Regions from separate parts of the Delftia sp. RIT313 genome, predicted to be linked through region 4. Evidence: predicted binding sites of a transcription regulator. Region 4 holds the regulator's gene; each other region holds the start of a gene.
What was found. The regulator FNR, encoded in region 4, switches genes on or off when oxygen is low (the NO sensors DNR and NnrR bind a similar motif). The targets are predictions, from matches to a motif close to TTGATNNNNATCAA.
Positions count from the first base shown of each region.

Region 1: the regulator FNR is predicted to act here: its motif matches at 5,590-5,603, upstream of BW39_RS05180 (type IV pili methyl-accepting chemotaxis transducer N-terminal domain-containing protein).
Region 2: the regulator FNR is predicted to act here: its motif matches at 4,831-4,844, upstream of clpB (ATP-dependent chaperone ClpB).
Region 3: the regulator FNR is predicted to act here: its motif matches at 3,801-3,814, upstream of BW39_RS21125 (FeoA family protein).

Region 1 is NZ_JFYT01000030.1:31,697-39,018, reverse strand. It holds gene BW39_RS05205 (siderophore ABC transporter substrate-binding protein) at 1-384, opposite strand, end outside; gene BW39_RS05200 (ligand-gated channel protein) at 506-2,533, opposite strand; gene BW39_RS31480 (hypothetical protein) at 2,532-2,699, shown strand; gene BW39_RS05195 (DUF445 domain-containing protein) at 2,866-4,170, opposite strand; gene BW39_RS05190 (DUF3297 family protein) at 4,292-4,549, shown strand; gene BW39_RS05185 (ChaN family lipoprotein) at 4,601-5,476, opposite strand; gene BW39_RS05180 (type IV pili methyl-accepting chemotaxis transducer N-terminal domain-containing protein) at 5,637-7,322, shown strand, end outside.
Region 2 is NZ_JFYT01000001.1:380,114-387,435, forward strand. It holds gene BW39_RS01640 (coniferyl aldehyde dehydrogenase) at 112-1,608, opposite strand; gene BW39_RS01645 (hypothetical protein) at 1,739-2,092, opposite strand; gene clpB (ATP-dependent chaperone ClpB) at 2,123-4,735, opposite strand; gene BW39_RS01655 (AraC family transcriptional regulator) at 4,869-5,777, opposite strand; gene BW39_RS01660 (DMT family transporter) at 5,882-6,772, shown strand; gene BW39_RS01665 (molybdenum cofactor biosynthesis protein MoaE) at 6,785-7,246, opposite strand.
Region 3 is NZ_JFYT01000068.1:153,399-160,720, forward strand. It holds gene BW39_RS21105 (amino acid aminotransferase) at 1-1,174, opposite strand, end outside; gene BW39_RS21110 (amino acid permease) at 1,250-2,671, opposite strand; gene BW39_RS21115 (Lrp/AsnC family transcriptional regulator) at 2,810-3,280, shown strand; gene BW39_RS21120 (YkgJ family cysteine cluster protein) at 3,328-3,648, opposite strand; gene BW39_RS21125 (FeoA family protein) at 3,848-4,189, shown strand; gene feoB (ferrous iron transporter B) at 4,186-6,129, shown strand; gene BW39_RS21135 (hypothetical protein) at 6,144-6,338, shown strand; gene argF (ornithine carbamoyltransferase) at 6,425-7,322, opposite strand, start outside.
Region 4 is NZ_JFYT01000002.1:99,998-107,319, forward strand. It holds gene BW39_RS02300 (bifunctional diguanylate cyclase/phosphodiesterase) at 1-855, opposite strand, end outside; gene BW39_RS02305 (HD-GYP domain-containing protein) at 852-2,198, opposite strand; gene BW39_RS02310 (sulfite exporter TauE/SafE family protein) at 2,268-2,984, opposite strand; gene hemN (oxygen-independent coproporphyrinogen III oxidase) at 2,990-4,372, opposite strand; gene fnr (fumarate/nitrate reduction transcriptional regulator Fnr) at 4,535-5,254, shown strand; gene BW39_RS02325 (hypothetical protein) at 5,336-5,623, opposite strand; gene BW39_RS02330 (FixH family protein) at 5,803-6,117, opposite strand; gene ccoG (cytochrome c oxidase accessory protein CcoG) at 6,175-7,322, opposite strand, start outside.

The DNA.
Region 1 (7,322 bases), on a different contig from region 4:
CAGGTCCAGCGTGGGCGCGATGCGTCCCAGCACCTCGGCCTTGCCGGCGGAGCGCCCGCCCACGATGATCAGGTCGGGCGCCAGCCGGCTCAGCGCCTCGTAGTCGGGCTCGAACAGCCCGCCCGCCGCAGGCCGCTGCGCGAAGCTGTCCAGATACCGGGGCAGCTGCGCCCGGGGCACGCCTGCGACCGCCGACGCGGGCACGCCCAGCGCATGCAGTGCATCCAGCGCCCCCAGGTCATAAACCACCGCGCGCCGGGGTGCGCCGGGCAGGCTGGTCATTCCCCCGGCATGCCGCACGGACAGCGGGGCTGCCACCGCAGTCCCCAGGAACAATGCCGGCAGGGCCAGCGCCGCCGCGCGGCGCGTGATATCGAAGGTCATGGCAAAGAATCCCAGGAAAAAATGAATGGAGTTCCGGCCTCCGGAGGCGGGTGCCGCGCCGGGAAGCGGCGCGGCCCGATCCGCAGGCCACGGGCAGCGGCCGCCCTTGCGGCCGGGATGCCTAGAACTTCACGTTCATGCCGATCCAGTAGCGCCGGCCGTCCTGCACCGTGGCGTAGTCCTCGTAGTACACGTCCTTGTCGAACAGGTTGTAGATGCCTGCGTAGAAGGTCACGTCCTTGCTGTAGTTGTAGGAGCCGCCCATGTCGAACATGGCATAGCTGCCGGCCACCCAGGTGCGCGCCGAACGGCCGCCCGTGGGCTGGCTTTCCTTGCCCCGGTAGGACAGCTTGGCCCAGCCCGCCCATTGCTGCGAAGGCTTCCAGTTCAGCGCCAGGTTGAGCATGTGGCGCGGCAGCTGGCTCAGCGGCTGCCCCGCGAACTCGCCGCTCTTTTGCTCGGACTTGGTGAAGGTGTAGCTGCTGCTCAGGTCCAGCGTGCGCGCCAGCGGGGCCTTGAACGTGGCTTCGATGCCGCGCGTGATGGCCTTGTCGATATTGACGTTGGTGGTGGGCGTGTTGCCCGAGGAATTGGCCGGCCCGCACTCGGGACAGGCGATGCGCGTGATCTTGTCGTTGAACTCGTTGTCGAACACCGTCAGGCCTGCCGACAGGCCGGCGCCGTTGTTGTAGAGCACGCCCAGTTCCTTGCTCAGCGAGGTTTCGGGCTTCAGGTCGGGGTTGCCGTAGATGTTGCCGCCGCGGCTGGACTGGCCCCAGTCGCCCAGGGTCTGGCGCAACGAGGGCGCGCGAAAGCCGGTGGACACGCCGCCCTTGACGGTCCATTGCGCGTCGAGGTTCCACACGCCATACAGGCGCGGGCTCCATTGCGACCCGCCCTTGCTGTCGTGGTCGTAGCGCAGGCCGCCGGTCAGGGCGAAGTTCTCGCGCAGGCGCCACTCGTCCTCGGCGAACCAGGCGTACTGCGTGCGATCGGCCGTGGTGCGCGCCGAGCCCGGCAGCGTATTGGTCGTCGTGTCGCGCAGGTCCTGCTGGTTGTAGTACACGCCCGTGGTCAGCAGGTGCTGGCGGCCCAGCGGCGCTACCCAGCTGCTGTTGAACACCGTGTTCCTGATGGTCATGTCGCGCGACAGGTTGCGCGTTTCCTCGCGCTGCAGATAGGTGTCGGAGGAAGCCCAGCCCCAGCGGCCCTTGTGCTGCAGCGAGTAGTTCTCGCGCTCGAACTTGCGGTCGCTGGGCGCATCGGTGGGCAGCAGGGTCATGCCAGGCGACGAAACGAAGTGCTGGCGCGAAGTGCCGATCTCGGCGATCAGGTCGTGGTCCTTGCTGGGGGTCAGCGCCAGGCGCAGGTTCAGCGAACGGTTGTCGCTCTTGTTGTAGCCCTGGTAGATGCGGTCCTGGTCGCGCTTGCCGTAGTTGCCGTACAGGCTCAGGCCCAGCAGGTCGGTCTTGATCGGGCCTGACAGGTAGAAGTTGGTCTGGTAGGCATCGCCCGAGGTGGAGCGCTCCTGCAGCGTGGTGTCGGCACGCACCGAGCCATGCCAGTTCTTCGCCACCTTGCGCGTGATGACGTTGATCACGCCGCCCATGGCGTCCGAGCCGTACAGCGAGGACATGGGGCCGCGCACCACCTCGATGCGCTCGATGGCCTCCAGCGGCGGAATCCAGCTCTGGTCCGTGCCCGTGCTGCCGTTGGTCTGGGTCTCGCGCGTGCTCATGCGCTTGCCGTCCACCAGGATCAGGGTGTAGTTGGCGCCCATGCCGCGCAACGAGATGTCGTTGGAGTTGTTGTCCGAGGGCGTGAGGATCACGCCGGGCACATCGCGCAGGGCATCGTGCAGGTTGCGGTAGGCGCCCTGCTCCAGTTCCTGGCGCGTGATCACCGAGATCGAGGCCGGCGCCTGGCTGATCTCCTGCTCGAAGCCGCTGGCCGTCACGACCAGGGTTTCCAGCGTCGCCCCGCCTGCTGCCTGGGCCAGCGCGCTGCCCGAGGCCAGCAGGCCCAGGCAGGCGCCCAGCGCGGTGCGGCGCAGGGGAACGACGGTGGAGGGAAACGAAGCACGCAGGGAGGTGCAAAGGGCGGACAGGGCAAAGCCACGGCCCGCCGCGGGGGCTGTGCAGTTGTGCATGGGAAAGCTCGCAAGAAGAATCACGGACGGTCGAACGACCGGGGTGCGCATCCGCTCTGTTGTTTTTGATGAGTGCGAATCGTTCTTATTTTATTTTCCCGTCGACAACGGCCTGGCCGACGGCAGCGCAGCTGCTGTTTTTCTTTACAAGCGGGCCGATCTGTGAGCAATTCATTCAGGATGCTGAATGTTGCCTTGTTCATCAATGACATGCAGGGCCGCCAGTGCCCGGGCGCGTGCAGCGCCCGGCACGATTCACGGCGTTCCGGCGAGCACGGCGGCTTTGTAAAGTTGGCCCGATGTGGCCCGCAGGCAACATCCTGATACGAAGATCAGGACCACAGCCGCCCCGCATTGGAGACCAGGAACAGCACCAGCCCCACGGCACCGCCGACCACGGTGCCGTTGATGCGGATGTACTGCAGGTCCTTGCCGATGTGCAGCTCGATCAGCTCGGACAGCTCGCGCGCATCCCAGCGCCGCACGGTATCGGCGATGTGCTGGGCCAGGAACTGCGAGACATCGGGCGCCAGCGCCTGGGCCCAGCGCTTGAGGCGCTCGTTCATGGAGCTGCGCAGCGCCTCGTCGTGCGCCAGCGACTGGCCCAGCCAGCGGCCCATGGCGGCGGTCTTGCGCGCCACCTGCGAATGCTCGTTGGCCAGGTCCGCCTGCAGCTTGGCGCGCAGGCCCAGCCACAGCGCCCGCAGGTAGCCGGCCAGCTTTTCGTCGTGCAGCAGGTAGTGGCGCAGCCGCTCGGCGCGCTCTGACATAGCGGGGTCGGACTGCAGCCGCGTGACCAGCCGGTCCACGGAGGCGTCGAAGGCCTTGCGCATGTGGTGCTCGGGATTGCTGGCAATGTCCTGCAGCAGGCTGTCGAGCGCGCCCGCAATGGCGCTGGCGCCCTTGTCGCTGAGCCAGTCCGTGGGCAGCATCTTTTCCTTGAGCGGATGCTCGCGCTTGAGCCACAGCACGATGGTCTGGGCGATCAGCACATGGGTCTCGGCCTCGCGCAGCACGCCGCTGACGCGGGCCAGCACGTCGTCCAGCACGGCCTGGTGGCGGCCGTCCTTGGTCAGCCCCGACAACAGATCCGCCGCCGCGCGGGGCAGGTCCACCTGGGCCAGCAAGGCCTTGAATGCCTGTGTCAGAAAGCGCTCCACCTGCCGGTCCTGCACCATCTCCAGCGCCGCCAGCGCCAGCCGCGCCACTTGCCGCCCCAGCAGGGTGCTGTTGGCCGGCGTGGTCAGCCAGCCGGCCAGCACGCGCGCGGGATCATGGCGCTCGATCAGCGCCACCAGCGAAGGCCCGTCCAGGAACTTGTCGCGCACGAAATTCGCCAGGTTCTCGCCGATGCGGTCCTTGTTGCGCGGGATGATGGCCGTATGGCGCCCGACCAGGGGCAGCGGAATGCGCCGGAACAGCGCCGACACCGCAAACCAGTCGGCCAGCGCGCCGACCAGCGAGGCCTCGGTCACAGCCTTGATGCAGGCCAGCCACAGCGGCACCTGCTGCCAGTGCCCCGCCGCCACGGACGAGGCCACGAAGCCCAGCGCCACGAACAGCAGCAGCGCCAGCGGCAGGCGCTTGGCCGACTTCAGTGTTTGACGTTGCTCTGGCGACAGCATGGAGCGCAGCATACGACGCCCGCCCGCCATCCGCATGACGATGCCTGCCGCCAAAGCCTGTCAGCCAGCGCCTGCCTGCGAATTGCGCGGACAATACCGGCTTTCTTCAGAACCCTCTTGCGAGAACAAGACCATGACCGACGCCAACGCACCCGCCGATCGCCCCGCACTGCCCGACCATCTGTCCATCGACCCGCGCAGCCCGCACCATGTGGCCGCCGTGTTCGAGCACGACATCGGCATCCGCTTCAACGGCAACGAGCGCTTCGATGTGGAGGAATACTGCGTGAGCGAGGGATGGATCAAGGTGCCGGCCGGCAAGACTGTGGACCGCAAGGGAAGGCCCCTGCTGATCAAGCTCAAGGGCGCCGTGGAAGCTTTCTACCGCTGATTTCCGGCCGGTCGCAAGGCCGGCCGCAACCTCTTCAGGAATCAGCGGGCTTCAGCCCGCATCGGCCCGCGGCGCCGGCGGATTCCTGAACTTCTCCCGCAGCTCGGCGCAGTGGTCCTTGGCGGGCAGGGCATCCGTCTTCTGCAGCCAATCCACATCCGAGGCCTGCGCCACCGATGTCTCCCCCGCCTGCGCCACGGCCACCTTGGCGCCTGCGGCCTCGCGCAGCCAGCTGGGAATGCCCACGCCGCGCAGCACGTGGCCGCGCCCGGCCACCAGCAGCACGGTCTTGCCGGGCTTGACTGCGGCCCTGGCCACCTCGGCCATGCTGGCATCGCGGGCCAGCTGGATGCGGGCCATGGGCGCCAGCTGGGTGTCGGGCAGCAGGCCGCAGTGGCCTTCGCGGATGGCGTCGAGCTGGCGCTGCCAGCCCTCGGGCGGCAGGTGGGTGTCCAGGTTCTCGTTGCGCATGGCCTGCTTCATGTCGGCGCGCGGCAGGTTGCCGCCCAGCACGGGCACGCCCGCGCGCACGGCGGCCATGACCACGCCGCGGTAGCGCGGCCAGGGCCAGGCCGCGTCCTGCCATTGCAGGGCCTGCTGCACCGCGTCCTCGGAGGCATCGCGTGCCAGGCTGGCCGTGGAGCCCGTGCGCGGCGCCATCTCGATCACCAGCGCGGCCAGGCGCTCCTGTTTTGCCAACTGCTCCACCGTGGCCTGCTGCCAGGCCTGGTGGGCGACCGCATCGTGCTGCTCGCCCAGCAGCACGATGGGCGCGTCGGACCAGCGCTGCAGCTGCTGCGTCCAGTCCCGCGCCGGGGCGGAGGAGCTGGCGCAGCCGGCAAGGGCTGCCGCCAGCAATGCGGCCACAGCCAGGCCGGCAAGGCGCGGGGTGCGGATGAAGGGGCGGAGGTGGGAGCGGACTTGCATGGCCCCATGCTAAACACTGGCTTCGCGCGGGGGCCCCATAGGCCCTGTGGGCATTGGGGGCAGTTGAAAGGATCCTAGGAATCGGGGCGGGGCACGGCGCAAACGGGCGGCGCTTGATTCAGGTCAAGACGCGCAAATGTGCCGTGGCTACAGTGCAGCCATGCATGGCAAGCCCTCGCTTTCGACCAAGCTGCTGCTCATGGGCGCGGCCTGCCTGCTCGCGGCCGTGGCATCGATCGGTTTCACGCTGTGGGTGGCCTGGCAGCTGGAAGGCGGTGCGGCGGCGGTGAACGAGGCCGGGCGGCTGCGCATGAGCATGGTGCGCATGGCCATGGCGCGCCAGAACGAGGCGCCAGCGCAGTGGCAGGAGCGCGCACGGCAGTTCGATGCCAGCCTGGACCTGCTTCGCAGCGGCGACATGTCGCGGCCGCTGTTCGTGCCCTGGAGCGATGCGGTCAGCGCGCGCTACGAGCGCATACGCGGCGACTGGAGTGCGCTGCGCACGCAGTGGCAGGCCGAGGACCATGTCGATGCGCAGGCCATCATGGGCAGCGCCGATGCCTTCGTGCGCGAGGTGGACGGCTTTGTCGAGGCCATCGAGGACCGGCTCTCGCGCTGGACGGCCATCCTGCACCTGTTTCAGATGTGTCTGATGGCGCTGGCCATCATCGCGGCCGTGAGCTTCATGGCCACCAGCTACTGGCTGGTGCTGCATCCCGTGGGCCAGCTGCGCTCGGCGCTGGAGCGCATGCGCCGCGGACACCTGGACACGCGCATGAGCGTGGAGGTGGACGACGAGTTCGGCCAGCTGGCGGCCGGCTTCAACCTCATGGCCCAGTCGCTGCAGAGCTCGCACGCCGAGCTGGAGGACAAGGTGCGCGAGAAGACCGCCAGCCTCAACGTGCAGCACCAGCAGCTGCAGGCGCTGTACGCGGTCAGCGTGCAGGCGTCGGAGGCCGCCAGCCTGCAGTCCCTGGCCGAAGGCTTTGTGCGCCAGGTCCGCCTGGCGGCCCAGGCCGATGCGGCCACGGTGCGCTGGTCCGACGAGGCCAACGAGCGCTACGTGCTGCTGGCCGGCGACGGCCTGCCCCAGTCCATGTCGGTGCAGGAGCACTGCCTGCACACGGGCGCCTGCCTGTGCGGCCAGCCGCGCGAGCAGGCGCGGCTGCGCGTGATCCCCATCACGCCAGCCAGCGACCTGCAGCTGCCGCACTGCCGCGAGGCCGGCTTCGAGACCGTGGTCAGCATCCCCGTGCAACTGCAGCAGCGCCTGCTGGGCGAGGTCAACCTGTTCTTTCGCTCCACCGTGGTGCTCACGGACGACATGCGCGACCTGCTGTCCGCCATGGCGCGCCACCTGGCCAGTGCCATGGAAAGCCTGCGCGCCACGGCGCTGGAGCGTGAGGCCGCCGTGGCCGAGGAGCGCGGCCTGATCGCGCGCGAGCTGCATGACTCCATTGCCCAGTCGCTGGCCTTTCTCAAGATACAGACCCAGCTGCTGCGCGACGCCGTGGCCAAGGGCCGCGACGAGGCGCGCGACCGCAGCCTGGGCGAGCTGGAAGTGGGCGTGCGCGAATGCTATGCCGACGTGCGCGAGCTGCTGGTGCATTTCCGCACGCGCACCAGCGCCGAGGACATCGAGGCCGCGCTGCGCGCCACGCTGTCCAAGTTCGAGCACCAGACGGGCATTGCCACCTCGCTGAGCATGTCGGGCCAGGGCCTGCCGCTGGCGCCCGACGTGCAGATCCAGGTGCTGCACATGGTGCAGGAGGCGCTGTCCAACGTGCGCAAGCACGCGGGTGCCAGGCATGTGGAGCTGCGCGTGGGGCGCCACCCCTGGCGCTTC
Region 2 (7,322 bases), on a different contig from region 4:
CTCTCCAAAAAAGAGCAGCTGGTGCATGCGACACAAGGCTTGGCAAGGAATCAGTTGACAATTTCTCACGATGCAGGCAAGCCCGGCAACGGCGAGAAATCACCCCCTCGCTCACAGCCAGCGGCGCATCAACTCCATGATGCGGTCGAACCTTGCTCCATAGGGCGGATACAGCATCGAAGCCCCCGACCAGCGCGACTGCACGAACACCGCTTTCTGATGGCTCAGCCGTGCAAAGCCCTGCTCCGAATGGTAGGCACCCCAGCCGCTGTCGCCCACGCCGCCGAAGGGCAGGTTCTCGTGGGCGAAGTGCAGCAGGGTGTCGTTGACCGTCACCCCGCCGCTGATGGTGCGTGACAGCACGGCATCACGCACTTTCTCATCGCGGCCGAACCAGTACAGCGCCAGCGGCCTGGGCCCCGCATTGATGGCCGAGACCACGTCATCCAGCCTGTCGTAGCTGATCACGGGCAGGATGGGGCCGAAGATCTCCTCCTGCATGAGCTGCATCTGGCTGGTGGCATTGAAGACCAGGGCCGGCGCCATCTGGCGCTCCACGGCATCGCCCCAGGCCATGTCGGCGCTCTCCTGGCCGGCTCCGCCATCCTCCATCCACTCGACATGCGCCCCCATGCCCTGGGCCTGGCGCAGCATCTGCCGCAGGCGCGCCAGGTGGCGCTTGGTGAGGATGGCCGCATAGTCCGGATTGCCGGCAAAGCGCGGGAACAGCCGCCGCGCCGCGGTGCGGAAGGCCTCGGCAAACTCCGCCTCCTGCCCGCGCGGCAGCAGCACGTAGTCGGGGGCGATGCAGGTCTGGCCCGCGTTGACGAGCTTGCCATGCGCGATCTTGAGCGCGGCCTCCTTCAGGTCGCAGTCGGTGGAGATGATGCAGGGCGACTTGCCACCGAGCTCCAGCGTTGTCGGCGTCAGGTGCGCCGCCGCCGCCTGGGCCACGCGCCGGCCCACGGCAGTCGAGCCGGTGAACAGCAGATGGTCGAAGTGCAGGCCCGAGAACTGCGTGGCAATGCTCACATCGCCTTCGATGACGGCGAATTCCTCGGGCGCGAAAAACTGCCCCACCAGCGCTGCCAGCTGGGCCGAGGTGTGCGGCGTGAGTTCGCTGGGCTTGAGCATGACGCGGTTGCCCGCCGCCAGGGCCGTGATGGCCGGCCCCAGCGCCAGTTGCACCGGATAGTTCCACGGGGAAATCACCCCCACCACGCCCAGCGGCTGGCGCTCTATCCAGCCCCGGCCGGGCATGAGCATCAGCGGCGTTCGCACCCGCTGGCGCCCCGACCAGCGCGCCAGATGGCGCAGCGTGTGCTTGAGCAGGTTGCGCAGCACGAACAGCTCCACCATCTCGGTCAGCCGTGGCGAGCGCATGCCGAAGTCGGCCTGCACGGCGGCAGCCAGCACGGGGCCGTGCTCGTCCAGCAGCTTTTGCATGCGCAGCAGGCGCTCGCGGCGTACCAGCAGGGGCACGTCCACCTGCGCCCGGCTGGCCTGGTACTGAAGGTCGAAGACGCGGTGGAGATCCAGCTGGGTCATAGGCTCAATGGTAAGAAGACACTTGCATGCGCCGCATTCCAAGGATGCGGCGCGGCACATGTTGGCATGCAGCGGCAGGAAAAAAAAGGGAGCCTTGCACGGGCTCCCGAGGGTTTCAGACTATACGGGCCGCCACGCGCGGCCTGGGCACGAAGATGCACAGGCCGCGTAAAGGCTGCAGCAAGACGCTTCAGGGCTCGCGCACTTCACGGGGCTGAACGTCGGTCACCTCGCCCGCACCCGGCAGTACGCCAGCACCGGCGCGGCGGCCACCGCCCTCGGCAGCGCCATAGGCGCGCTGCGGACGCTGTGCCATCCACTCGGAGCCGGAGCGGTACACGGTCTGCCAGCCCGCCCGCGGGCTCATGCGCATGGCCCAGGGCATCACCGGCTGGCCGGTGAGCCTGGCCCACAGCGCCCGCACGGCCCAGACCAGGGCCAGCAGCGCCGCGGCGGTCAGCAGGCTGACAAAGAAGACCAGGCCCACAAGCATCAGCAGGATGCGAACGGCCCAGCGGGTCAGGGTGGCGACAAAATCGTTCAAAGCAAAGCCTTTCTTGGCTGGCCCGGTGCGTCAGGCGGGGTCTGCCGCATCGAACCGGAATACGCCCGGCTCCAGTACCGGGTCCACATGTACCGCAATCGTGCTCTTGGGCGGGAAGCGCCCTTCGAGCAGCAGTTTCGACAGCGGATTCTCGATCCGCTGCTGTATCGCGCGCTTGAGCGGCCGGGCCCCGAAAACGGGATCGAAGCCCACCTTGGCCAGTTCGGCCAGTGCCTGGTCGGACACCTGCAGCGCAAGGTCCATTTTCTCCAAACGACGCTCCAGCAGCTTGAGCTGAATCCTTGCGATCGACTCGATATTCTTCGCGTCGAGCGCATGGAAGACCACGGTTTCGTCGATGCGGTTGAGGAATTCGGGTCGGAAATGGTTCTTGAGTTCCCCCCAGACCGCATCTTTCACATCATCGTAGTCCTCGCCGACCATGGCCTGGATCAGCAAAGAGCCTATGTTGCTCGTCATCACGATGACCGTGTTCTTGAAGTCCACGGTGCGGCCCTGGCCATCGGTCAGGCGACCATCGTCCAGCACCTGCAGCAGCACGTTGAACACGTCGGGATGGGCCTTTTCGACCTCATCGAGCAGCAGCACGCTGTAGGGCTTGCGGCGCACGGCCTCGGTCAGGTAACCGCCTTCCTCGTAGCCCACGTAGCCAGGCGGCGCACCAATCAGGCGGGCCACGGAATGCTTTTCCATGAACTCGCTCATGTCGATGCGCACCAGATGGTCCTCGCTGTCGAACAGGAAGCCGGCCAGCGCCTTGCACAGCTCGGTCTTGCCCACGCCCGTGGGGCCCAGGAACAGGAAGGAGCCCGTGGGCCGGTTGGGATCGGACAGGCCCGAGCGCGAGCGGCGAATGGCATTGGCCACGGCCGAGATGGCCTCGTCCTGGCCGACGACGCGGTCATGCAGCCGGTCCTCCATGCGCAGCAGCTTGTCCTTCTCGCCCTGCATCATCTTGGCCACGGGAATGCCAGTAGCACGGCTGACCACTTCGGCAATTTCTTCGGCGCCGACATGGGTGCGCAGCAACCTGTGGGCGGGTGCGCCGCCCTGCCCCTGCTCGTTGGCCTGGGCTTCGTTGAGCTGCTTTTCCAGCGAGGGCAGCTTGCCGTACTGCAGCTCGGCCACCTTGTTGAAGTCGCCCTTGCGCTTGAGCTCCTCGATCTGGATGCGGATCTGGTCGATCTCCTTGCGGATCTGCTCGGAGCCCTGGGCGCTGGCCTTCTCGCTCTTCCAGACCTCTTCCAGGTCGGCGTACTCGCGCTCCAGGCTGCCGAGTTCTTCCTCGATCAGTTGCAGGCGCTTTTGCGAGGCCTCGTCCTTTTCCTTCTTCATGGCCTCGCGCTCGATCTTGAGCTGGATCATGCGGCGCTCGAGCTTGTCCATGACCTCGGGCTTGGAGTCGATCTCGATCTTGATCTTGGCCGCCGCCTCGTCGATCAGATCGATGGCCTTGTCGGGCAGGAAGCGGTCGGTGATGTAGCGGTGGCTCAGCTCGGCCGCAGCCACGATGGCCGGGTCGGTGATGTCCACGCCGTGGTGGGCCTCGTAGCGCACCTGCAGTCCGCGCAGGATGGCGATGGTGTCCTCCACGGAAGGCTCCTCGACCAGCACCTTCTGGAAGCGCCGCTCCAGCGCCGCATCCTTTTCGATGTACTTGCGGTATTCATCGAGCGTGGTCGCGCCGATGCAGTGCAGCTCGCCGCGCGCCAGGGCCGGCTTGAGCATATTGCCCGCGTCCATGGCGCCATCGGCCTTGCCCGCACCGACCATGGTGTGGATCTCGTCGATGAACAGGATGATGCGGCCCTCTTCCTGCGCCACTTCCTTGAGCACGGACTTCAGGCGTTCCTCGAAGTCGCCACGGTACTTGGCGCCGGCCAGCAGGCCCGCCATGTCCAGCGACAGCACGCGCTTGTTCTTGAGGCTTTCGGGCACCTCGCCGGCCACGATGCGCTGGGCCAGGCCCTCGACGATGGCGGTCTTGCCCACGCCGGGCTCGCCGATCAGCACGGGGTTGTTCTTGCTGCGGCGCTGCAGCACCTGGATGGAGCGGCGGATTTCGTCGTCACGCCCGATCACCGGATCGAGCTTGCCGATGCGCGCGCGCTCGGTCAGGTCCATGGTGTATTTCTTGAGGGCCTCGCGCTGGCCTTCGCCTTCGGCGCTGTCCATGGTCTGGCCGCCGCGCACGGCGTTGATGGCCGACTCCAGGCTGGAGCGCGTCACGCCGCTTTCCTTGAGCAGTTGGCCTGCGCGCGTGGAAGAGCCGCTGCTGTCGGTCAGCGCCAGCAGGAACAGCTCGCTGGCAATGAACTGGTCGCCGCGCTTGAGGGCTTCCTTCTCGGTCGCCTGCAGCAGCCGGCCCAGCTCGGAGCCGACCTGCACCTGGTCCTGGTGCTGCACGCGCGGCAGATCGGCCAGGGCCTTCTCGGCTGCGGCCTGCAGCTGGCCCACGTTGGCGCCGGCGCGCTGCAAGAGCGAGCGCGGACCATCGTCCTGGCGCAGCAGCGCCACGAGCAGGTGCAGGGGTTCGATATTGGATTGGTCACCGCCCAGGGCCAGCGTTTGCGCGTCGGCCAGGGCTTCCTGGAACTTGGTTGTCAGTTTGTCGATTCGCATGGTGTTTCTTTTCGCTCCTGAAACAGGGTCATTGCGATTTATCTGATACCGGCAGGGCAAATTTCAAGCCATGCCCGGTCTGCAAGGACAGACGCTTGCGCCAGATCAAGGCCGGCGAGGCCGGCCATCCTTCTCAAGCATTGCGCTGAAAAATCGAGAACTGCGTAGGCGTAACGCCCAAATGCGCCCGGAAGCTGCGTACCAGGTGGCTGGCGCTGGAAAAGCCGCAATCCAGCGCCAGCTCGGCCAGCGGCGGCACGTTGCGCGCAGACAGGGCGCGCCGTGCCCGGGCCAGGCGCTGCTGCAGCACCCATTCGTGCACCGTGCAGCCCATGCTCTGGCGGAACATGCGTGCGAAATGGAATTCGGAGAGGCAGGCCTGTCTCGCTAGTGCCGGCAGCGACACGGCCTTGGAGTCATGCAGATGCGCCTCGACATGGGCCAGCACCCTGCGCCGCATGGCCGCAGAAAGCCCGCCCAGCGGCCGCTGCAGCGCCTGCAGCTGGCGCGGCGTGGCGGACTGCAGCACCAGCCGGTCCACCAGCTGCTGGCCAATGGCATCGGCCGCCAGTTGCTGCTGCGGGTCCTGCCAGTCCAGCTGCATCAGCGCACGGGCACCGGCGTGGAAGGCCTGATCGTCCCCATAGATCTGCGCACGCAAGGTGCGCGAGCGGGGCTCGGCATCCAGCATGCGGACCACGCGCCCCGCCCAGGCCAGGTCGGACACATACAGGTGCAGGAACTGCACGGGCGAGCGCACCAGCCAGTGCGATTCGTCCTCTGGCGTGAAGATGCAGATGCGCCCCGGCGCCCCCATGGCCTCGGGCCGCGCCTTGAGCTGCGAGCCCTCGCCCCCGGCCAGGTAGACCGACAGCGTGTGGTGACCGGGCTGGCAGTAGCGCACCTCGTCGTCCACATTGGCCCAGACGGCCAGCTCCACCCCTTCGCTCAGGCGCACGCGCCGCTGCAGCCGGGCCTTGGAGCGTGACAGCACCTGGCACAGGTGGCTGGAGGGCAGCTCGGGCAGCGGCGTGGGCGTCATGGCAGCGATTGTGGTCCCGCAGCCATACCGACGCATGGCGCCAGGCCATCAAACCGCAGGAATCTGCCATGCCCGCCCAGCCTGCGGCGCCATCATCAACGGCCATGACTGCCACCCTCTATGCCCTGGTCGTGCTGATCTGGGGTTCGACCTGGATCGCCCTGAAGCTGCAGCTGGGCGCCGTGCCCGTGGAGCTGTCCATTGCCTACCGCTTTGCGCTGGCCGCCGTGCTGATGTTCGCCTGGCTAGCCTGGTCGCGACAGCTGCGCGTGCCCCGCGGCCCGGCGCTGCCGCGCGTGCTGGCGCAGGGCCTGTGCCTGTTCAGCTTCAACTTCGTGTGCTTCATGCATGCCAGCGAGACGCTGGCCAGCGGCCTGGCCGCCGTGGTGTTCTCCAGCGCCAATCTCTGGAACGCGCTGCTGGCGCGCATCATCCACGGCCGCAGGCTGGCGCCCCATGTGCTGGCCGGCAGCCTCTTTGGCCTTGCAGGCCTGGTGGCGCTGTTCTGGCCCGAGCTGCGCGCAGGCCGGCATGCCAGCCTGCCTGGCCTGGCCTGGGCGGTGCTGGGCACGCTGTGCTTTTCCTGCGGGAACATGCTGTCTGCGTCGCTGCAGTCCATGGGCTGGCGGCCCGCACAGACCAATGCCTGGGGCATGCTGGCCGGCACGCTGCTGCTGACCGGCTATGCGCTGGTGGCAGGCCTGCCCTGGCGCTTCGATGCCAGCTGGACCTATGTGGGCTCCTGGCTGTACCTGGCCATTCCAGGCTCGGTGATTGCGTTCACGGCCTACCTGACCCTGGTGGGCCGGCTGGGTCCGGAGAAGGCGGCCTATGCGACAGTGCTGTTCCCCATTGTTGCGCTCAGCATCTCGGCGCTTTTCGAGGGCTATGTCTGGACGCCGCTGGCCGTGGGCGGGCTGCTGCTGGTGATGTTCGGAAACCTGCTGGTGTTCCGCCCGCCGCAATGTTTACGGGGCGCCGCGCTCAAGACCTGAAGGCCCGCCGCCTCACTGGCGCCAGCGCGCCAGCGCCTCTTCGTCGCTGACGCGCGCATCCACCCAGCGCGCGCCCTCGGGCGTCTGTTCCTTCTTCCAGAAAGGCGCCAGCGACTTGAGGTAGTCCATGATGTATTCGCAGGCCTGGAAGGCCATGCCCCGGTGCGAGGCGGTGACGGCCACGAGCACGATCTGGTCCAGGGGCTGCAGCGGACCGATGCGGTGGATGACGCGCGCGCCATGGATGCCGAAGCGCTGGACCGCCTCGTCGATGATGGCCTCGATGGATTTCTCGGTCATGCCCGGGTAGTGCTCCAGCTCCATGCTGGCCACGGCGGCGCCCTCGTTGCGGTCACGCACCGTGCCGATGAAGCTGCAGACCGCGCCCACGCGCGCGTCGCCGCCGCGCAGTGCGGCGAGTTCGGCCGATACGTCGAAATCCTCGGTCTGGATGGATACACGGGCTGCTTGCATGCCCGCATTGTCGCAGGGCGGCGGCGCACCAGGGTGTGATGAACGCGGTAGCATTGCCCTCCCCCGCCCCCAGCGC
Region 3 (7,322 bases), on a different contig from region 4:
CGTCGGCCACGTACTGTACGTTGGCGCCGGACAGGCCCGACATGCACATGCGGCCCGAGCGGATCAGGTACACGCCGTGCTCGTCGCGCAGGCGGTGGACCTGGGGCTCGCTGATGCCGGTGTAGCTGAACATGCCGCGCTGGGTCAGCAGGAAGCCGAAGTCGCGCCGCTCGCCAAAGCGTTCATGCAGCGCGCCGTGCAGCTGGGCGCGCATGTCCTTGATGCGGCCGCGCATCTGCGCCAGCTCCTGCGCCCATTGGGCGCTCAGCTCGGGCGACGCCAGCACCAGCTGCACCAGGCGCGCGCCACGGGTGGGGGGCGAGGAATAGTTGCTGCGCACCGTGGCCTTGAGCTGGCCCAGCACATTGCCGGCCGTGGCCGCGTCGCTGCAGACCACGCTGAGGCCGCCCACGCGTTCGCCATACAGCGAGAAGTTCTTGGAAAACGAGTTGGCCACAAAGGCCTGGGCGCCCGCATCGGCCAGCGCGCGCACGGACCAGGCGTCTTCATCGAGCCCATCGCCAAAGCCCTGGTAGGCCATGTCCACGAAGGGGATCAGGCCGCGCTCCACGATCACGGGGATGAGTTGCTGCCACTGCTCGCGCGACAGGTCCACGCCCGTGGGGTTGTGGCAGCTGGCATGCAGCAGCACCACGCTGCCCGAGGGCAGTTCGCGCAGCGTCTGCAGCATGGCGTCGAAGCGCAGGCTGCCCGTGGCCGCGTCGTAGTAGGGGTAGCTGTGGGTGCGCAGGCCCGCGCCCTGGAAGATGGCCAGGTGGTTGTCCCAGGTGGGATCGCTGAGCCAGACCTCGGCGTCGGGGAAATAGTGCTTGATGAAGTCCGCGCCCAGCTTGAGCGCGCCCGAGCCGCCCAGGGTCTGCACGGTGGCGATGCGCTGCGCGCGCACGGCCTCGTGCTCAGCGCCGAACACCAGGTTCTGCACCAACTGGCGGTAGGGGGCTATGCCTTCAATGGGCAGGTAGCCGCTGGGGCTTTGCTCGCGGGCCAGGGCATCGCCAGCCTGGCGCACGGAGTCCAGCACGGGCAGGCGGCCGGCCTCGTCGAAATACAGGCCGATGCTCAGGCTGACCTTGTCGGTGCGCGGGTCCTGCTGAAAGGCTTCCATCAGCGACAGGATGGGATCTCCGGGGTAGGGCGGGACGTGGCTGAACATCGAGGCGCGGGCGGTATCGAGGGGGGCAAGAGTCGTCATGTTTCTAAGGGAGGGAGAAAAACGGGAGGCCGGATGTCACCGGGCCTGGGCCTGGGTTGGGGTATTGGCTTGAGAAGCGCTTGCGGTCTGGCCGGCCGGCTTGCGGTACCAGATGGCGTAGATGGCGCCCAGCAGCAGCAAAAAGGGCAGGCCGGTGAGCACGGTCAGGCGGAACACGTCGGTGAACAGCGTGGACACCAGGGCGGCCAGCATCAGTGCCGCGCCCAGCAGCGTCAGCACCGGAAAGCCCCACATGCGGAAGGCCAGCGGCTTGTTGCCCTGGCGCACCCAGTGGATGCGGAAGAACAGGTGGGTCACGAAAATCATGAACCACGTGAACATGGCGCCGAACATGGCCACGGCCATCATCAGCATGAAGGACTGCTCGGGATTGATGATGTTGAACAGCGTGGCCACGGCAATGCCCAGGCAGGACAGCAGCAGCGCCGGCAGCGGCACGCCGCGCGAGTTCACGCGGCCCAGCACGGCGGGCGCATGGCCGGCGCGCGAGAGGCTGAACATCATGCGGGTGGTGATGTACAGCTGGCTGTTCATGGCCGAGAGGGCAGCCACCAGCACCACGAAATTGACCACGCTGGCCGCGCCGGGCAGGCCGATGATCTCCATCACCTTGACGAATGGGCTGCCGTCCTTGCCGGCGGCCGACCACGGCACGATGGCTAGCATCAGCGCAATCGTGGCCAGATAGAACACCACCAGGCGCACCATGGTGGAGCGGAAGGCGCTGGTGACGGCGCGCTGCGGGTCCTTGGCCTCGCCAGCGGCCACGGCGATCATCTCGATGCTCAGGTAGCTGAAGATGGCGATGATCACGCCCACCCAGGTGCCCCACAGGCCGTTGGGGAAGAAGCCGCCGTTGTTGACGTAGTTGGCAAAGCCCACGCCGGCCGGCCGGGTGCCGAACACCACCCAGGCGCCGACCACGATGAAGGCCACGATGGCGATGATCTTGATCATGGAGAAGCTGTACTCCACGGCGCCGAAGGCCTTGACGCTCATCATGTTCACGCCGATCAGCGCGCCCGAGAAGATCACCACCCAGGCCCAGCGCGGCACCTCGGGGAACCAGTAGCCCATGTACAGGCCCACGGCCGTCACCTCGGTGCCCACGGCCAGCACCACACAGGCCCAGTAGGCATAGCGCACCACGAAGCCGGCCCAGGGGGCGATGTAGTGCTCGGCATAGGCGCCGAACGAGCCCGAGGTCGGATGGGCCACCGTCATCTCGGCCAGGCAGCCCATGAGCAGCAGCGAGATCACCGCGCCGATGGCATAGCTGATCAGCACGCTGGGCCCGGCGAAGCCGATGGCAAAGCCGCTGCCCAGGAACAGGCCGGTGCCGACGGCACCGCCGATGGCGATCATGGTCATCTGTCCGGCGGACAGCTGCTGTTGGAGTCCGGCTTCGCGCTGGACGATGTCTTCGAAGGCTGGCATGGGTTGTTGTCTCCGTTGCTGTGGGGGGCTTCGGAGGCGGATGCTAGTTACGGCCTTCGCAGGGCGTTTAGTAGTTATCCCTAAATGCGCTTGATCTTGGATAAGTTATTCTGTGAAATATGAATTCATAGGTGGTTTATGTCAATCGAGATCGACAGAACGGACCGGCTGCTGATCCGCGCCTTGCAGGACAACGCGCGGCTGACCTCGGGCGAATTGGCGCAACGCGTGCACTTGTCGCAATCGCCGTCGTGGCGGCGCATCAAGCGGCTGGAGGATGAGGGCGTGATCACCGGCTACCACGCCGCGCTGAGCCGGCGCGCCATCGGCTTTGGCGTGCTGGCCTTCGTGATGGTGGGCATAGACCATCAGAACGAGGAGTCATCGCGCCACTTCCAGGAAGCGGTCTGCGCCATTCCCGAGGTCGTGATGTTCCACGGCATCTCGGGGCCGGAGGACTTCCTGCTGGTCGTCGTGGCGCGCGATCTCGATGCCTATTCGGACCTGCTGCTCACCCGCTTGCACCGGCTGCCCGGCGTGCGCCAGGTGCACACGCATTTCTCGCTGCAGGAGTTCAAGGGGCAGTTGGCGGGGCTGCCCGTGGAATAACGGCTGGTGGTGGCGGCTGTTGGCGGCCGGCAGCGCCTGGCTGGTTGCTACAGCAGGCCGCTGTCCAGCGCCTGCATGCCATGGCGCACGCGCACGCGGTTGCAGGCATCGCTGCCGGCCGCAAATTCGCGGCAAGGCGAGGGCCGCCACTCGTAGATGCCGCAATGGGCCTTCTCGCCCACCTTGCCCACCAGCGCTGCGCAGCGCGGGCGCGACCAGTCCGTGCCGCGCATGCGGCAGGTGTAGTCGGTGACTTCCTCGATCAGCCCGGCCGGCACGCGGCCACCATGCTCCTGCGACTCATGCACGGAAAAGTCCACGCGGAACGATGCGCAGCAGGCGCCGCAGCTCAGGCAGGGGTGGGTCATGGCGTGGGCAAGCAGGTGCAGGTGCGGATCGTGGGAGCGCGATTGTCGCGCGCACGCGTGCGGGGCGCCTGGAACCGGCCAAAAACCATGACGGCCATTTGGCAAGACCCTGCCTCTTACTCCGATACCATGCGCGGGCTTCCCACGGGGATTCGATCAAAATCAAAATGAGAATAAAAATCAGTTGATACAACACGCCATGCATTCGATGAATCCCGGGACGGACGCCACGGCTCCGTCCGCACTGTCCGCGCCTCCCAGCTCTCCAAGCCCGGCCACCGCTGCGGCCATCACCCTGGATGCGCTGCCGCGCCAGGTTCCGGCGCGCGTGGTCGAACTCCATGCGGCGCGCGACACGGCCGAGCAGGAACTGCTGCTGCGCCTCATGGAAATCGGTTTCCTGCCGGGCGAGCCCGTTCGCATCCTGGCCGCAGGCTTTCCGGGCGACGACCCGCTGGCCGTGCGCGTGGGCCAGGCCACGTTCGCGCTGCGCCGCCATGAGGCGGCCCTGGTGCGCGTGGCGCCGGAGGCGGTGGCATGAGCGCGTCGTCCTCTCCCAAACTCATCCAGCCGCTGCAGCCTGCCCAGGGTGGCGGCGGCGGTGGTGATTCCGCATTGCGCCTGGCCTTGCTGGGCAACCCCAACTGCGGCAAGACAGCATTGTTCAACCTGCTGACCGGCGCGCGCCAGAAGGTGGCCAACTACGCGGGCGTGACCGTGGAGCGCAAGGAAGGCTGGCTGAGCACGGCCAGCGGCCGGCGTGTGCGCGTGCTGGACCTGCCGGGCACCTACAGCCTGCACGCCCACAGCGAGGACGAACGCATCACGCGCGACATCGTCTCGGGCCGCCACGCGCGCGAGGCGCCGCCCGAACTGCTGGTCTGCGTCACCGACGCCACCCATCTGCGCCTGAACCTGCGCCTGGTGCTGGAAGCCCAGCGCCTGGGCCTGCCCATGCTGCTGGTGCTCAACATGAGCGACATGGCCAGGCGCCAGGGCATCGATATCGACCGCGAAGCGTTGTCACGCGCCCTGGGCATGCCCGTGCTGTCCACGGTGGGCGTGCGCCAGGACGGCGCGCGCGAACTGCTGCAATGGCTGGACGGCCCCGAAGCCCGCGCCCTGGCAGCGCCGCAGCTGCAGGCCCCGGCCCGCCCGGGCGATGCGCGCGAGCAGGTGCTGGCCCTGCACCAGCAGGTGGCCCGCATCATGGCCGACTGCGTCAAGGAGCCCGTGGTGGACACCCGGCGTGATGACCGCATCGACGCCGTGGTGCTGCACCCGCTGTGGGGCATGCTGCTGCTGGCGGCCACGCTGTTCCTGATGTTCCAGGCCGTGTTCAGCTGGGCGCAGCCGCTGATGGATGGCATCGAGGGCGGCGTCTCGGCCGTCTCGGCCCTGGTCAACGAGCACATGCCCGAAGGCGCGCTGCGCAGCCTGCTGGCCGACGGCGTGATCGCGGGCACGGGCGCCGTGCTGGTCTTTCTGCCGCAGATCCTGATCCTGTTCCTGTTCATCCTTGCTCTCGAAGACTCGGGCTACCTGCCGCGTGCCGCCTTCATGCTGGACCGCATCATGGGCAAGGTCGGCCTGTCGGGCCGCTCCTTCATTCCGCTGCTGTCCAGCTTCGCCTGCGCCGTGCCCGGCATCATGGCCACGCGCTCCATCACCAGCTGGCGCGACCGCCTGGTGACGATCATGATCGCGCCGCTGATGACCTGCTCGGCGCGCCTGCCGGTCTATGCGCTGCTGATCAGCGCCTTCATTCCCGAGCGCACGGTGGGCGGCATCTTCAACCTGCAGGGCCTGGTGCTGTTCGCGCTGTACGTGGCCGGCATCGCCAGCGCCATGGCCGTGGCCGGCGTGGCCAAGTTGGCCGGCCGCAGCGCCGGACCCACGCCGCTGCTGATGGAGCTGCCCTCCTACCGCTGGCCCAGCCCGCGCAGCCTGGCCCTGGGCCTGTACGAGCGCGCCATGATCTTCCTGCGCCGCGTGGGCGGCATCATCCTGACCGTGAGCATCGTGCTGTGGTTCCTGGCCAGCTACCCGGCGCCGCCCGATGGCGTCACCGAGGCGGCCATCCGCTACAGCTTTGCGGGCCGCATCGGCGGCTGGCTGGAGGTGGTGCTGGCGCCGATCGGCTTCAACTGGCAGATCGCCATCGCCCTGGTGCCCGGCATGGCCGCGCGCGAGGTGGCCGTCAGCGCCATGGGCACGGTCTATGCCCTGTCCGCCGCCAGCGACGAGGCCATGGCCGAGCAACTGGGCCCGCTGATCGCCCACACCTGGTCTATGGCCACGGCGCTGTCGCTGCTGGCCTGGTTCGTGTTCGCGCCCCAGTGCATCTCCACGCTGGCCGCCGTGCGGCGCGAGACCAACGGCTGGCGCTATCCGCTGCTGATGACCGGCTATCTGTTCGCGCTGGCCTACCTTGCCAGCTTCATCACCTACCGCGTGGCCATCGCATTGGGCGCGGGCTGAAAGGAACAAGCACCATGTGGCAGAACATCATCGTCGGGCTGATCGTGGCCCTGGCCGGCGTGTCCCTGGTCTGGCGCTATCTGCCCGCGCGCTGGCGCCAGAAGGCCGGGCAGATGCATCCGGCGCTGGCGCCCAAGGATGCGGGCGGCTGTGGCGGCTGCAGTGCCTGCGGCGGAGACAGTTGCGCACCGGACAAGCGGGGGCCGTAAGGCCACGGCCCGAACTTCCGCCAGGAAAAAAAGAATGCCTGCAGGCGCAAAGCCTGCAGGCATTCTTTTTTGAGCGGACTGCGTTGTCAGTTCGGCTGGCGGCCCAGCAGCAGGTATTCCATCAGAGCTTTCTGCACATGCATCCGGTTCTCCGCCTCATCCCAGACCACGGACTGCGGCCCGTCGATGACCTCGGCCTCCACTTCCTCGCCGCGGTGGGCGGGCAGGCAGTGCATGAACAGGGCATCGCCACGTGCGGCGGCCATCATTTCGGCGTCCACGCACCAGTCGGCAAAGGCCTTCTTGCGGGCTTCGTTCTCGGCCTCGTAGCCCATGCTGGTCCACACGTCGGTGGTCACCAGGTCGGCGCCCTTGCAGGCGTCCAGCGGGTCCTTGAAGACCTTGTAGCAGCCCTCGCGCGGGGTCTTGCCGCCAAAGGCCAGCTTCTCGTCCACCTCGTAGCCGCCCGGCGTGCTGACGTGGACGGTGAAGCCCAGCAGGTCGGCCGCCTGCAGCCAGGTGTTGGCCATGTTGTTGCCGTCGCCGACCCAGGCGACGGTCTTGCCCTGGATCGAGCCGCGGTGCTCGATGAAGGTGAAGATGTCGGCCAGGATCTGGCAGGGGTGGAACTCGTTGGTCAGGCCGTTGATGACGGGAACGCGCGAGTATTCGGCAAAGCGCACGATCTTGTCCTGGCCATAGGTGCGGATCATCACCAGGTCGGTCATGCGGCTGATGACGCGTGCGCTGTCCTCGATGGGCTCGGCGCGGCCCAGCTGGCTGTCGCCCGTGGTCAGGTGGACCACCGAGCCGCCGAGCTGGTACATGCCCGCCTCGAAGCTCACGCGGGTGCGCGTGCTGGCCTTCTCGAAGATCATGGCCAGCGTGCGGTCGCTGAGCGTGTGGTGCTTTTCGTAGCCCTTGAACTTCTTCTTGATCAGGGCCGCTCGTTCGAGCACATAGGCGTACTCGTCGGCCGTGAAG
Region 4 (7,322 bases):
GCCGCCCAGCAGGCGTTCGCAGGCCGGGTTGGTGCGGGCCACATCCATGTAGCCGTCGGCAATGAAGATGCCGTCCAGGCTGGACTCGAAGACGCGCGCGGCCAGCTCCAGGCCCGCCTGGGTCTGGGCCTCGGCCGTGATGTCGCGAAAGGAAAAGATCCGCCCCATGGGCAGGCCCCGGCGCAGCTGGGGCACGGCGCGGCGCTCCAGGATGCGTCCGTCGCGCAGGTCCAGCACGTCGGCCGCCTCCATCAGGGGCTGGGCCGACAGCAGCTTCAACTGGCGCGCATAGGATTCGGCATCGCGCACCTGGCTGGCCAGGTGGTCGAGGATGGCCACGTCGTTGCGGCGCACCAGCAGCGCCTCGGGAATGCCCCAGAGCGTGGCAAAGCGGTGGTTGAAGGCGCGGATGCGGCCATCGGGATCGCAGACCAGGATGGCGTCGGCCGCGGACTCCAGCGTGGCGCGCAGCTCGCCCAGCAGGCTCTCGAACTCGGCCTCGTGCAAGGCCTGCTCGCGCCGGTCCAGCATGCTGACCAGCAGCACCTCGCCATCGAGCGCGCGCACGCGCATCTCCACGGGCGCCAGCTGGCCATCGGCGCGGCGCACCTCGGCAATGAACTGGGCTCCGGCCTGCCAGTTGAAGGGATCGCTCCAGAAAGCCTGCTGCTGCGGCGTGGCGGCCAGCACCTGCACGGGCAGGCCCGGGGCCGCATCGGCCTCATAGCCGGTGACGGATTCGCTGGCGGCGTTGGCGCGCAGCACCTTCAGGGTGCGCGCATCGATCAGCCACAGGGCCTCCTGCAGTGCATCGAGCAGGCGGGGCCAGGCGCGGTTGAGCGCTTGCTTGTTCAAGACGCCACCTTCGGTGGATCCAACTCCACCGCCCGTTCAAAGTAATAGCAGACACGCCGGCGCGGCGACAGGTAGTCCAGCGCATCGCGCGGCAGTTGCGCGGGCGCCACTCCCCGGCGTATGCCCAGCTCGGGAAACAGCTCCAGCGCCAGCACGGGCGCCTGCGCGGCCGGCACGCCGGCATCGTGCACCATCACCGAGGGCTTGAGCGGGCGTGATGCATTCACGGACATGACCATGGCATGGCGCCCGTCGGTCAGCTCCACCACCGAGCCCGGGGGGAACACACCCATCATGCGGATGAAGCCATTGAGCACGGGCGCGGCGAACTTGTCGCGCAGCCGGCTGAACAGCATGGACAGGGCCTCGTGCGGCGTATGCGGCGTCTGTGCATCGCCGGGATTGCACAGGCGATCGTAGCTGTTGACCAGGGCCAGGATCTGGCCCGTGAGCTCCATGTCTTCGGCCACCAGGCTCAGCGGGAACCCCGTGCCGTCGGCCCATTCATGGTGCTGGGCGATGGCCGTGGTGACCTGGGCCGACAGGCCCATGCGCATGGCAATGGCCACGGATTCGCCCACATGGCGCTCGTAGCGCTCGCGCAGGGCGTCGGGCACGGAAGGCTCCAGGGCCAGGCCGTGCATGCCTTCGACACCGGCCACGGGCTTGCCCGCGTCATGCAGCAGCGCCGCCAGGCCCAGGTCGCGCAGCAGCGATTCCCGCAGGCCCAGGGCCCGGCCCAGCAGCAGGCTGAGCACGGTCACGTTGACGGCATGCACGCTCTGGCTGCTGCCCACGCCATCGGACAGCAGGTGAATGGCCACGTCCTGCGGGCCCGCCAGTTCGGCCAGGCAGCCATCGACCAGGGCCTCGGTGGGCATGCGCGCCTGCTCGGGCGCGCTGGCAATGGTGGTCTCTATGGCCACATAGCCACGCTCCACCTTCTGAAAGCGCGCATTGCAGTCCTCCAGCCGGCCGCGCCAGTCGGGCACGGACAGCAGCAACGGTGCTGGAGCAGGTTCGGTGGGTGCAGGCTCGGGGGCCACCACGACGGGCGGCAGCTCCTGCGGCGGCGGGGTGCGCACCTCGGCGGGCCAGGTGTCGCTTTTGTGCGGGACACAGCGCACCACCTCCAGGCCCAGGGATTTCAGGGTCTGGATCTGTGCGCTGGAGGTGATCTTGAAGCTGCTGACCGGAAAGGGATGGTTCAGCCACCCAACATCGAGCTGGACAAACATGCCCGGACGGAGGTCTCGGATATCGATGAGGACGGAATGGTTCACGCGCGGCAACGGCCCCGAGGCTGAAGGAATCGGCAATATGTAAGCCGATGATTCGGGCATTATCTCCAGTTCTGAGGGCCTCGCAGCCAATCCGCGACCCCAGGTGCCAAGTCTGGCCTCAGCTGTTGCTCAACGGCACCAGAGGCTGGGCTTGTAGATCAGGTCCATCCACAGCGCCCAGACGGCCACGCCCACCAGCATCAGGCCGGCCAGGCGCGTGCCCCATTCGGCGCGCAGGCCGTTCAGGCGCTGCCGGCCCAGCCGCCACAGCCAGGGGCCGGCCACCAGCCACAGCCCGCTGCCCACGCCAAAGGCCGCCATGGCCAGCGCGCCCTGCAACGGGCCGCCGCTGAGCGCGGCGACCAGCACGGCCGAATACAGCAGTCCGCAAGGCATGAGCGCCCAGGCATAGCCTGCCGCCAGCGTACCGCCCGGCGCCGACACCCAGGGCTGCACGCGCCGCCAGGCGGCGCGACCGGCAGACTCCAGCCAGGCGGGCTGGCGGGCCTGCACCATCATGGCCAGGCCCCAGGCCATCACGGCGACATGGGTCAGCGTCCAGAACGGCTGCAGCGCCGTGGTCTGGCTGGTGAGCCAGGACAGGCTCTCCATGGCCAGGGCCGAGGCAGCGCCCAGGCTGGCATAGCCGGCCAGACGGCCGCCGTGGAACAGCGCCGTGCGCAGCCACAGCCGGCTTTGCAATCCATGCACGGCCACCACCTGCGAGCCGCCGCCCTGCCCCGCCCCGCCCGTGACCACGCCGCAGGGCGCAGCGCACATGGCAAGGCAATGGGGCCCGCCGACGAGCCCCATGATCAAAGCGGTCCAGAGCAGCGACAACAGCATGGGGCCTAGATGATCCTCGAAAACCGCGCCCGGTTCTTGTCCGCCTGCAGATATCGGTCAAACAGCATGGCCACGCCGCGCACGAAGTACCAGCCCATGGGCGTGACCTGGAAGCCCTCGTCGCTGATCTGCACCAGGCCCTTGGCCTGCAGGTCCTCCAGGGCCGCCATCTCGGGCGCGAAGTACTCGCGAAAGCCTAGCAGCCAGGCCTGCTCCATGGGCTCGAACAGCACGGCGCCCTGGCACATGATGGCCATGATGACGGCGCGGCGCACCAGGTCGTCGCGCGACAGCGCCAGGCCCCGCACCACGGGCAGGTGGCTGGCGTCGATGGCGTCGTAGTACTCCTCCAGCGTCTTGGCGTTCTGGCTGTAGCTGGCGCCCACCTTGCCGATGGCCGACACGCCCAGCGCGATCAGGTCGCAGTCGGGCTGGGTGCTGTAGCCCTGGAAGTTGCGGTGCAGCCGGCCCTGGCGCTTGGCCACGGCCAGCGAGTCCTCCGGCAGGGCGAAGTGGTCCATGCCCACATAGACATAGCCACCGTCCATGAACGCGGCGATGGAACGCGACAGCATGGCCAGCTTGTCGGCCCCCTGGGGCAGATCCTCGGCCGCAATGCGCCGCTGCGGCTTGAAGCGCTCGGGCAGGTGGGCATAGGCATAGAGCGCGATGCGGTCGGGCCGCAGCGCGTTGACCTGGGCCAGCGTGCGCTCGAAGGATTCGGGCGTCTGCTTGGGCAGGCCGTAGATCAGGTCCACGTTGATGGAGGCAAAGCCCAGCTGCCGCGCGGCCGCCACCAGCTCGAACACCTGCTCGGCCGGCTGCACGCGGTGCACCGCGATCTGCACCTGCTCGTCGAAGTCCTGCACGCCGAAGCTCAGGCGGTTGAAGCCCAGCTCCTTGAGCACGACCAGGCGCTCGACGCTGACGGTGCGCGGATCGACCTCGATGGAGTACTCGCCACCCGGCTCCAGCTTGAAATGCTCGCGCAACAGGCCCATCAGCGTGCGCAGCTCGTCGTCGGAGAAGAAGGTGGGCGTGCCGCCGCCCAGGTGCAGCTGGCTGACGGTCTGGCCCTTGCCGCAATGGGCCGTGTGCAAGGCCATCTCGCGCGCCAGATAGTCCAGGTAGACGGCGGCGCGATCGTGGTGGCGCGTCACGATCTTGTTGCAGGCGCAGTAGTAGCAGAGCGACTCGCAAAAAGGCACGTGCACATACAGCGACAAAGGCGTGGCACGCGCTGCGGTACTCGATTTGCGTTGTTGCAGCGCCAGGATATAGTCCTCTGCACCAAAGGCCTCGACAAAGCGGTCGGCGGTAGGGAACGAGGTGTATCGGGGCCCCGGTACGTCAAAGCGACGCAGCAGCTCTGGGGTGACAGCGGTCATGGGTTTTTTCCTCTAATACCTCGACTGTGCCGCAGCACATCGGTCATGTCCTTGACTCATATCAAGAGTTGTTTGAGGGACTGCTGCGACAATTTGATCCAACTCATCGCAATCCACGAGGTCACCGCCGGCACGCTGTGTGCCGCTGATGTTTATCACTCCATGAACCTTCAGACCATCAAAGCCTCCTGCTCCAACTGCAACCTGCGCGAACTGTGCATGCCCATGGGCCTGGATGCCGAGCAGATGCAGCGCATCGACGACATCGTGGCCACGCGCCGCAAGGTCAAGCGCGGAGGCCTGCTGTTTCGCAACGGCGAGACATTCACCTCGCTGTACGCCATCCGCACCGGCTTCTTCAAGACCTGCGTGGCCACCGAGGATGGACGCGACCAGGTCACGGGCTTTCAGATGGCCGGCGAGATCATCGGCCTGGACGGCATCGTCAACGACCACCACACCTGCGATGCCGTCGCGCTGGAAGACGCCGAAGTCTGCGTCATGCCCTTCGACAAGCTGGAAGACCTGTCGCGCGAGGTCACGGCCCTGCAAAACCATGTGCACAAGGTCATGAGCCGCGAGATCGTGCGCGAACACGGCGTGATGCTGCTGCTGGGCAGCATGCGCGCCGAAGAGCGCCTGGCCGCCTTCGTGCTCAACCTGGTGCAGCGCCTGCATGCGCGGGGCTTTTCCAAGTCCGAACTGGTGCTGCGCATGACGCGCGAGGAAATCGGCAGCTACCTGGGCCTGAAGCTGGAGACGGTGAGCCGCACCTTCTCCAAGTTCGCGGACGACAACATCATCGAGGTGCGCCAGCGCCATCTGCGCATCCTGGACACGGAGGCGCTCAAGCGCATCGTCAACAGCCAGCAGTGCCAGTGAGGCTGCAAGGGCGGCAAGCATTCATCCGCCAATGAACAAGGCCCGCGACAGCGGGCCTTGTTCATTGCGGCGGGCTCTCGCTCAGTCCCGCCCCAGCCCCTGCATGGCCAGGTCCGGGTCGGGCTCGGAGACCACGCCGTCATTGAGATCGCGGGCCGAGCGGCCCAGCATGGTGGTCATCAGGCTGGAGAGCATGGTCACGCCCCAGAAGGCGAAGAAGGCCAGCGTGTAGATGCCCTGGCGCGACCAGCCCAGGTCGCCGAGCCAATGCAGCTCCAGGGGGTCCACAAAGGCAAAAACCAGCATCTCCATCACGGCGGCTGCCAGAAAGGCAGGCCAGGCAATCCACATCCAGCGTTGGGCCAACATCAGCGATCTCCTTGTGCTGTCGAGGGGTCGCCTTCATTGTGCGCCGCGCCAACGCATGGCGCCAAGCCCCGCAGCGCCCTGCACGCCTGTAGGAAACCCTCACCCGTCGCGCATGCCGGAGATGCGATCCGCCATGCAAAAAGGCCGCGACTGCGGCCTCTTGCAGGGGTGCACGGCGATCAGCGGTCCGTGGGGTGATCGTGCGCGGGCGTGGCCGCATGGTTGCGGCCGGTGACGGCGGGCGCCATGCTCTTGGGCACTTCGCGCACGCCATCGGCACGCTCGTTGATCGTGATGCCGTTGCGGTAGTAGTCGGGGTCGATCACGGGATCGGCGCCATTGATGGCGATGATGGCCGTGATCACGGCAGCGACCACCACGGCCGCCGGGCCGGCCACCACCAGCCAGACATGGCCGAACTTCCACCAGGGCTTGCCGGCGTCGGGGTGCGAGGGAGCCTGCGCGGGCGCGGACACTGCGGGACTGGAAGACATGGGAAACCTCTTTCTTTCAGGCGGCAGGCGCGGACCTTGCCGCGCCTGCCAGGAACATCACCGGGGCACCAGGAAGACGGCCTTTTCGGACGCGCGTCCCGCGCCCGAATGCACGGCATCGATATCGAAGAATACGGTGTGCGAGCCCGGCTCGGCCGAACCGTAGGGAATCTGCAGGCGCGCCGCAATGCCGCGCGTCTCGGCCGGGCCGACCTCGACTTCCTGCTCGGACGCCAGCTCCAGCCCATCGAGGCCGTGGGCGCTGATGCGGTAGCGCTGGGCCTGCTCGGTGGCATTCATGATCTGCAGGCGGTAGACATTCTCCAGCTTGCCGCCCGCCACGATGCGCGACAGCGAGGCGCGGTCGCGGATCACGTCCACCTTGACCGACTGGCGCAGCGCCAGGCTCACGATCATGGCCACGCTCAAGCCGATCAGCACGGCCGAGTAGATCAGCACGCGCGGACGGAAGATGCGGCGCAGCACCTGGGCACGCCGCCACAGGCCGGCCATGGCGTTCTGCGTGGTCAGGCGGATCAGGCCGCGCGGGTACTCCATCTTGTCCATGATGGAATTGCAGGCGTCTATGCACAGGCCGCAGCCAATGCATTCGTATTGCAGACCGTTGCGGATGTCGATGCCCACGGGGCAGACCTGCACGCACATCTTGCAGTCGATGCAGTCGCCCAGGCCCTGGGCCTTGTAGTCCACCTTCTTGGTGCGCGGCGCACGCGGCTCGCCCCGGCCCGTGTCGTAGCTGACGATCATGGTGTCCCGGTCGAACATGGCGCTCTGAAAGCGCGCATAGGGGCACATGTACTTGCAGACCTGCTCGCGCATGTAGCCCGCGTTGCCATAGGTGGCAAAGCCGTAGAACAGCACCCAGAACATCTGCCAGCTGCCCTGCAGCGCCAGCAGCTCGCCGCCCAGCTCGCGGATGGGCACGAAGTAGCCCACGAAGGTGAAGCCGGTCCACAGCGCAATGGCGATCCACAGCAACTGCTTGAGCGACTTCTTCCAGGCCTTCTCGAAGGTCCAGCCGTTCTTGTCCAGCCGCATGCGCGCGCTGCGGTCGCCTTCGACCTTGCGCTCCACCCACATGAAGATCTCGGTGTAGACCGTCTGCGGGCACGAGAAGCCGCACCACAGGCGCCCGGCCACGGCCGTGAACAGGAACAATGCCAGCGCCGAGATGATCAGCAGGC